4 regions of the Lysinibacillus sp. CD3-6 genome follow, and region 3 is predicted to be linked to each of the others. Evidence: riboswitches for the same ligand, from Rfam matches in the RefSeq annotation. Region 3 holds a riboswitch; each other region holds the start of a gene.

Region 1 (2,209 bases), 830 kb from region 3:
TGCCATAACATACGTGATGATGCATATAACCCCGAATTACCTGCAGACAACATCGCTGTTAATATAATGGCATTCATTAATGATGCAGCAAAGGCAATACCTAAGCGGTCAAACACTAGTGTGAATGGTGAAACAGCAATATCTTCAGATAATAAACGAGCATCTGTAAATGGAATTAACATCCCAATTGCTGCAATGGCTAAAATGTAAAATAAAATAATTCGCCAAAAGACTGACTTAACCGCTTTCGGAATATTTTTACCAGGATCATCAGTTTCCCCAGCAGTGATTCCTAATAGCTCTGTCCCTTGGAACGAGAAGCCTGCTGCTAGAAATATGCCGAATGTAGCAAGGAAGCCACCATGGAATGGACCATCACTTATAAAGAAATTCGTAAAGCCGACTGGTGCTTGTCCTCCTAAAATACCAAAAATCATCAATAGACTGACGATAATGAAAACAATAACAGTCGCAACTTTTATCATGGCAAACCAATATTCACTTTCACCATAGCTTTTTACAGAAAGTAAATTGAATGTTAGTACGATCGCAATAAATATGACTGTCCATAGTGCCGAAGAGCTGTCTGGGAACCAGTACTTCATTATAAGAGAAACTGCTGCAATTTCAGCGGCAATTGTAATCGCCCAGTTATACCAGTAGTTCCAGCCAAGTGCAAAGCCAAGCGCTGGATCTACAAATTTTGTTGCATACGTACTAAATGAACCTGATGACGGCATATAAGCTGCCATTTCACCCAAGCTTGTCATTAAAAAGTACACCATAATGCCGATTAATGCATAAGCAAGAAGTGCACCACCTGGTCCAGCCTGTGCTATAGCACCACCACTGGCTAGAAATAGCCCAGTTCCGATAGTACCACCTAACGAAATCATTGTTATATGGCGGCTTTTTAATTCTTTTTTCAACTCTGGTGCTTTATGACCGAGCTGATTAACTTTTATTTCACTCACGTTAAAGCTTCCTTCCTTTTATAAGAGGCAATAAAAATGCCATCACATGAACGTTGTGATGGCTAAGTAAATCCTCTGTTTCTTCAAAATGATAGCACAACACGTTGTCCAACGTGACAGTTCTGTTCCTTTCGGAGACAGCCCCAGCATGAGGTTTTCAAGTCCCCTCACACTTCGGCAATATTTCCTTTCAGCTAACATCTTCAATGCTTGTCATCTCCACTAGCTTACTAATAAATACCGCGACCTCTACCTCAATACAAACATGAGGCATATAATTATTAAATTTATGATGTGTCTTAGTTTAACATACGACCTAAGACATTTCAATAAAACGATTAATGTTCTGTATTTTATGAATATTCTACTATTTTTATTAATGTGATAAAGTGTTATAGTGGTTCGAATTATAACTGTTCTATCAGGGAGGTACTTATTTTGACAACTAACGAAGAATCTACTTATCCTAGCAGAAAGATTAACTGGAAGGGCACAACGCTCTTATTAGTTATCGGTGTAATTTTTCTTGCTTCGACATTACGTATGCCATTAACGGTTGTAGGACCAATTATTTCCTTCATTCGTGAGGATCTCGGTATATCTAACGTACTTGCAGGCTTTCTAACAACAATTCCATTGCTTGCATTCGCACTAGTGTCACCTATTGCCCCAATCGTTGCAAGAAAACTAGGACTAGAACTAACTCTTTTTCTATCAACCATTTTATTAGCACTTGGGATTGTACTGCGCTCACTTGGAACAACAGGGTTACTCGTATTCGGTACAATGATAATAGGTGTAGCTATTTCATTTGGTAACGTCCTCATCCCAGGGTTACTTAAATTAAAATTCCCTTATCATGTTGGTTTACTAATGGCATTCTTCACAATGTCCATGAACTTAACGGCTGGTATTGGCGCTGGTATTAGTTATCCTATAGCCAATGCATCTCTTGGCTGGCAAGGTGCACTTGCCATCGCTATAGCTCTTGTCGTCGTGACTATCTTAATTTGGATTCCTCAATTAAAATTTAATAAGCCTGAACCAACTGTAGCTACTACGAAAACTCGTATACCACTGTGGAAATCACCAGTTACTTGGGCAGTCACTGGCGCAATGGGTTTACAATCGTTATTATTTTATACAACTGCAGCTTGGATTCCTGAAATCTATATTGCCCAAGGAATAGCAGCAGATCGTGCAGGTTGGATGTTTTCAATCATGCAAATTTCCCA
Region 2 (2,209 bases), 700 kb from region 3:
ATGGGAATTTCAGCACCTCTCCGCATTGAAGCTTTTGATAATAGTCATATGCATGGTGCTGATGCGGTATCAGCAATGGTTGTATTTATTGATGGTAAGCCTGCTAAGAAGGAATATCGTAAATATAAAACACGCACTGCCGCAAAACATGATGATTATGGAGCAATGCAAGAAGTGATACGTCGCCGTTACACAAGAGTATTAAAAGAAGGCTTGCCATTGCCTGATTTAGTTCTAATAGATGGTGGTAAAGGACAGATGGAAGTCGCGCGAGAAGTGTTAGAGGACGAGCTTGGACTTGTTATCCCAATTGCTGGCTTAGCAAAAGATGAAAAACATAATACATCCCAGCTTTTATTTGGTGATCCACCTGAGGTCATTGCATTAAAGCGGACAAGTGACGGGTTTTATTTACTTCAGCGTATTCAGGACGAGGTACACCGTTTTGCGATTACATTTTTACGCCAACAGCATGAGAAAAATGCTATTCAATCTGTTCTCGATGGCATTGAAGGTGTTGGGCCAAAACGCAAGCAACAATTATTGAAGCACTTTGGTTCAGTTAAAAAGATTCGTGAAGCAAGTGAGCTTGCACTTCAAGAAGCGGGAATACCTGCGAACTTAGCGAACAGCATTTACAATTATTTTCAGCAACAGACGTTGTCAAAGGATTAGACATGTGCTAAGGTTGTGATAGAACAAAGCAGTGAAAAACTGATATGTTCTATTACACTTTAGATGAAGAATATGTGGGCAGAGCATATATTTTCATAAAGGTAAAAATGAATAATTTCACTATTTTAAGTGATGATAGAGGTGCAAGATTCAATAGTAGCACATTGAAGGATGGACAAATCCAATGATGGTGTGTGAAAGGGGAGCTTGCCGAAGTGAAGTATCGTTGTTTCCGATACTTTGCTGGTTTTGCATTTAATAGATGTAAGACTGTCGAATCTTGACGTTTCGGAGAGCTATCACACATGCGCAAGCTTTTTATTGTACATGTTGCAGGCAGCTTTCACGTTATGTGAAGGCTGCCTTTTTGCTGTTCTAGAGACGAATCGATAAAAGGAGAATGATAATAATGGCGAGTATTGTATTAAAGTTTGGCGGACCAGCAATCGCTTCAACCGAGCAAATTCAAGAGGTCGCAAAAATAGCGATAGCCAAAAAAGAGCTTGGCTATGATGTTGTAGTAGTGACAGCTGCGATGGGACGCACAGCAAAAGACTTAGCAAAGATGGTACGTGGTATATCAGACGATGCTTCTAAACGTGAAATGGATGTACTACTTTCGACGAGTTCACAACTCGCAAGTGCCCTTTTTGCAATTGCTTTACAGGAGGCGGGCTATGATGCAGTATCTTTGACTGGCTGGCAGGCTGGTGTGCAAACAGATGGGAAACATTTTCATGCACGTATCGACCATATCGATGTGTGCCGTATGAAAGAACATTTGATACAAGGTCAAATTGTCGTTGTTGCGGGAGAGCAGGGCATTTCTAATGCAAATAATATTACAACGCTTGGTAAAGGTGGAGCCGAAACAACGGCAGTAGCCATTGCAGCTGCATTAGAAGCGGAACGTGTGGACATTTATACAAATGTAGATGGTGTTTATACAGCAGATCCTAGGTTTATAAAAAAAGCAAGAAAGCTAAAGGAGATTTCATATGATGAAATGCTTGAACTGTCCCATTTAGGTTCACATATTTTACATCCACGGGCAGTGGAGCTTGCTAAAAAGTTTCAAATGCCTGTCATTATTCGTTCAAGTGTAGAAGATACAGCAGGTACTTTATTGAAGGAGGAAGTTGAAATGGAGAAAAATTTAATCGTACGTGGTGTTGCTTATGAGTCTGATATCATTCGCCTAACTATCGGTTATGATACATACTCTACTGCATCGTTAGCAGATATGTTTGCTATCCTAGCAGAGAATCGCATTAATGTTGATATTATTGTGCAAGCTATTATTGAAGGTGTGAGACCATCTGTATCATTTACCATTTTAAAAGAAGAGTTTGCTGATGCTTTACGTGTACTAGAGGATAGTAAATTATCACTTGGTTTTAGCTTTGCAGATTTTGAAATTGGACTAGCGAAAGTTTCGATTATTGGATCAGGCATGGCGTCAAATCCAGGTGTTGCAGCACGAATGTTTGATCGCTTACGTCGAGAAGAAATTGCAGTAAAAATGGTCAGTACT
Region 3 (2,209 bases):
AGAATATTTACAGTCGTAATAATACCTGCAATTAATAAGACCCATACCCAATACGGAACAGATGGTATTAAGGCATTCGCATATGAAGCACCTACCATAAATACAATGAGGGGCACTAAAACATAGTCCATAAACATTGCCCACCCTGCAAAAAAACCTAAATGCGGATTAATTGCACGTTGCGTATATGTATAAGTGGACCCTCCATTTGGAAAAACAGCAGCCATTCGACCGTAACTATAGGCAGAAAACATCATGGCAACCATCGCAATCAAGTAGGCTAATGGCAACATGCCGCCTGTAGACTCTGCTGCAAAGCCATAAATATAAGCTGGCGCAATCGGTGTCATAAAAGCAATACCATATATGACTAAATCTTTTAATGTTAAAACACGCTTTAACTGTGGTGTATGATTATTGGCTGTTTGACTCATAGTCTATTTCCTCTCACACATTCACTGGGTTGCTTTTTGCTAGTTCTTCCGTTACTAAATCAATTACTTCATCAGTGCTCATCACTTGGCAATAAATTTGATTCATAATCATAATTTCTGCATCATGAAGCTGTTGCGTTGCTGCTGCACATGCATCTTCAACTAAAATAACTTCAAAGCCTGCGTCAGCTAAGCTGCGAACGGTTGAAGCAACACATTGGTCAGTTACAACACCTGTACAAACTACTGTTTCAATGCCCATATTGCGCAGTAAAAATTCATAATTCGTTCCACTTAATACGCTATCTGTCGTTTTATTGACTACAATTTCATCATCAAGTGGCTTTAGCTCCTCCACCATCTCCGCTCCTGGGTCACCGATAGGCAATAAAATATTGTTCCAACCTGGACGTCGTTGTACTGGAGAACGATCTCGTCCATCTTTATGATGGCATGCAATACGACCAAATGTTACTTCTAATTTATTTGTACGGAAAAACTCTAAAAGTTTTTTATTGTTCGGAATTGTTAAAGTGTCGATACGATTAAAGAAGTATTCCCATTGTTCAAACATGCCCTTTTCTCTTGCAACTTGTGCATCTAATCCATCTCGGCTAATAAACTGATGTTGCATATCTACGATTAGTAATGCTGTTTTATCTGGGTTCACGTTTATTTTTTGACCGTCAGTCGGTAAAAATTCATAATATAATGTTGATGTATTTTCCATAATAATTCCTCCAAATTCCCTCTATTTCCGATATGTTATAGATAAATAAAAAGACAGATTCTTTGTGCAAAAGAATCTGTCTAACACAAAAATGATCTACTCATTTAGAAACTAAAAATGAATCGACCATTTAAAATTCCCACTGTTTGTCTAAACAGAGATAGCACAACTTCATAAACAGCTATGTTTATGAAGACAGTCCTGCAGCTATTCGCTACAGACCCAGCATATGATGGCGAGAACTCACCATACACTTCGGCGACATTTCCTTCTACCTAATCTCTTCGTCTTCTCGGACTCCATTAGGTACTGTTAACTGTCGCGCCTCTACCTCACTATCGGAAAAGTGAGGTTTATTTAATTGTTTGAAATAATTATATTATTGCATTTTTTCTATGTCAACGATAAATTTACTATGTTTCATAAGATTTACTGCGCCTTATTATAAAAAAATGACAAATAAAACGCTTTCATACAATAATTAATTGAAATAAATATAACAATAATCGAACAATTTATTCTTCCGAGTGCCTGCTATTTCAGCTGGATGGATAAAGCTTCAAAGCAACTCCTATTTTATAAAAAACCATCAATTAAAACGCAAAGGCATTTTAATTGATGGTTAAATCAATGTTATATAGTTTCGCTTACATTCGCTATATTCTCTTTTTTGAGCATTAACATAACAATAAAGGACATACAATATAAGCCTGCTAAGTAAAGCATCGCAACTTTCATATCATAACTTTGTAAAATATAGCCGACAAGGATAGGTGAAAAACCGCCTATCGCTCGACCAAAGTTAAAGATTGTGTTTGTTGCCGTACTTCGAATTTGAACGGGATATAGACTACCAATCAACGCTCCATATCCAGCGAACATGCCATTTGAGAAGAATCCAACAATTGCGCCACCGATTAGAACACTCACACTACCAGTAGCATAAGAGTATAAGAATACAGCGCATGCTGAGGCAATAAGGAAGACACCAAAGGCACGCTTTGCGCCAAATCGGTCTAAAAATAGTCCAAAGGTTAACATACCA
Region 4 (2,209 bases), 1.7 Mb from region 3:
CAAGCTAAACCAGCTGCAGCGCCACAAGCAGCAGTAGCTGTAGATAATTCACGTGTAACAGTTGAAAAAATGAGCCGTCGTCGTCAAACAATTGCTAAACGTCTATTAGAAGTTAAGCAATCGACTGCTATGCTTACAACATTCAATGAAGTTGATATGACTAATGTTATGGCATTACGTTCTCGTAAAAAAGATCAATTCTTTGAGTCTACAGGCTCTAAACTTGGTTTCATGTCATTCTTCACAAAAGCTGTTGTTGCAGCACTTAAAAAATACCCTTATGTGAATGCTCAAATCGTTGGCGATGAAATTCACTTAAATAACTTCTTTGATATTGGTGTAGCTGTATCAACTGAAGAAGGTTTAGTAGTACCAGTTGTTCGTGATGCAGACCGTAAAAACTTCGCTGAAATTGAGGATTCAATTGCTGACCTAGCTAAAAAAGCACGCGATAAAAAATTAGGTTTAGCTGATCTTCAAGGCGGTTCATTCACAATTACAAATGGCGGTGTATTCGGTTCATTAATGTCAACACCTATTATGAACGGTACACAAGCGGCTATTTTAGGAATGCACTCAATTAAAAAACGCCCAGTAGAAGTAAATGGTGAAGTAGAAATTCGCCCAATGATGTACTTAGCATTATCTTATGACCACCGTATTATCGATGGTAAAGATTCTGTAGGCTTCCTTAAAACTGTTAAAGAGTTACTTGAAAATCCAGAAGATTTATTATTAAATTCTTAATTCCATAAATGACATGCGAAAACCCTACAAAATGAACTGTTTTGTAGGGTTTTTTGTAGTCCGTTTAATTTAAGATGTACTTTCGAAAAAAATACTTCAAGGTCTAAAGGGCCTTTGTTGAACTTAAAAATAGATTCTTATGGTTTATAATTATTGTTTTTAATAATAAAAATTTGTGAAATAATGCCAAACGTTTTTAATGATATTCTACTTAATTTATGGATTTAAGAAGGATTATAGGCTAATTTTGTCATTAGTCAGAAAAATGATAAAACTATCTTGACGAATATGCTAGCTTTATAGTAATATCTATATAACAATTAAATAAACAAACCTCACTTTTGTTTTTCGTGAGGTAGAGGCGCGGTATTTATTAGTCCATTGCTGAGTTAAAGCAAGCGAAGACGTAATGGAGAAGGAAATATCGCCGAAGTATAAAAGGAGCTCGTACTTTTATGCTGGGTCTGCAGTGAATAAGTGCAGGACTGTCCTAGTAAATATAATTCCAGTTTACTAGGTTGTGCTATCTCGGAAACATGGAAATTATAGTGAGGATTTGGGCAACTGTTAATAAAAGGTAAGACCTAAGTTCAGAACTTAGGTCTTTTTTTGTACAGTTGCTTTATTTTTTTTACAGAAAAGGGGAGTTTTAGATGAAAAGAAAATGGTTGTTATTTATGTTAACAGCAATGACAGCAATCCTGTTAGCGGCTTGTGGTACTAGTGACAAGGATGAAAAAGCAACAGGAGATGGTGCAAAGGATGAAAGCGGTGGAGAATTCCGCATTGGGATGGAAGCAGGTTATCCACCATTTAACTGGACACAGCAAGATGATTCTAACGGCGCAGTAAAAATTGCTGATAATGCAGAGTTTGCAGGCGGCTATGATGTACAAATGGCGAAAAAAATCGCTGATGGTTTAGGCAAAAAACTAGTCGTTGTAAAAATGGAATGGGATGGTTTAGTACCTGCGCTTCAATCCAAAAAAATTGATGCAATTGTAGCAGGGATGTCTCCAACAGAAGAACGTAAACAAACAATTGATTTCACTGAAAACTACTATACTTCTGATTTCGTAATGGTTATTAAAAAAGGTAGCAAGTATGAAAATGCCAAATCAATTCAAGATTTCTCAGGTGCAAAAGTTACATCTCAGCTAAATACATCGAACTATAATGTTATCGATCAAATTAAAGGTGTAGAAAAGCAAACAGCGATGGAAAACTTCTCTGCAATGCGTGTAGCTTTAGAAGCTGGCAAAATTGATGGCTATGTAGCTGAACGTCCAGAAGGTATTTCAGCAGCAGCAGCTAATGATAAATTTACATTTGTATCATTTGAAGAAGGATTTGATACAGATATTTCTAATACTTCTATTGCAGTAGGTTTACGTAAAGGTGACGCGAGTCTAGAGAAAATCAATGAAATTTTAAAAGGTATTTCAGAAGATGATCGCCAAAA

The links. A riboswitch is a leader RNA that binds a small molecule or an ion and turns the genes downstream of it on or off. The one in region 3 is predicted to bind lysine.
Region 1: it holds a riboswitch for lysine, as region 3 does, so the genes downstream of both, FH508_RS01200 (amino acid permease) here and FH508_RS21000 (cysteine hydrolase family protein) in region 3, are expected to answer to the same signal.
Region 2: it holds a riboswitch for lysine, as region 3 does, so the genes downstream of both, FH508_RS17565 (aspartate kinase) here and FH508_RS21000 (cysteine hydrolase family protein) in region 3, are expected to answer to the same signal.
Region 4: it holds a riboswitch for lysine, as region 3 does, so the genes downstream of both, FH508_RS12005 (transporter substrate-binding domain-containing protein) here and FH508_RS21000 (cysteine hydrolase family protein) in region 3, are expected to answer to the same signal.

The regions. Positions count from the first base shown of each region.
Region 1 covers NZ_CP085880.1:246,794-249,002, reverse strand. The annotation lists gene FH508_RS01200 (amino acid permease) at 1-974, opposite strand, end outside; lysine riboswitch at 1,059-1,234, opposite strand; gene FH508_RS01195 (CynX/NimT family MFS transporter) at 1,413-2,209, shown strand, end outside.
Region 2 covers NZ_CP085880.1:3,522,399-3,524,607, reverse strand. The annotation lists gene uvrC (excinuclease ABC subunit UvrC) at 1-675, shown strand, start outside; lysine riboswitch at 804-982, shown strand; gene FH508_RS17565 (aspartate kinase) at 1,085-2,209, shown strand, end outside.
Region 3 covers NZ_CP085880.1:4,223,544-4,225,752, forward strand. The annotation lists gene FH508_RS20995 (APC family permease) at 1-434, opposite strand, end outside; gene FH508_RS21000 (cysteine hydrolase family protein) at 448-1,164, opposite strand; lysine riboswitch at 1,318-1,502, opposite strand; gene FH508_RS21005 (MFS transporter) at 1,798-2,209, opposite strand, start outside.
Region 4 covers NZ_CP085880.1:2,481,414-2,483,622, reverse strand. The annotation lists gene odhB (2-oxoglutarate dehydrogenase complex dihydrolipoyllysine-residue succinyltransferase) at 1-747, shown strand, start outside; lysine riboswitch at 1,096-1,281, shown strand; gene FH508_RS12005 (transporter substrate-binding domain-containing protein) at 1,401-2,209, shown strand, end outside.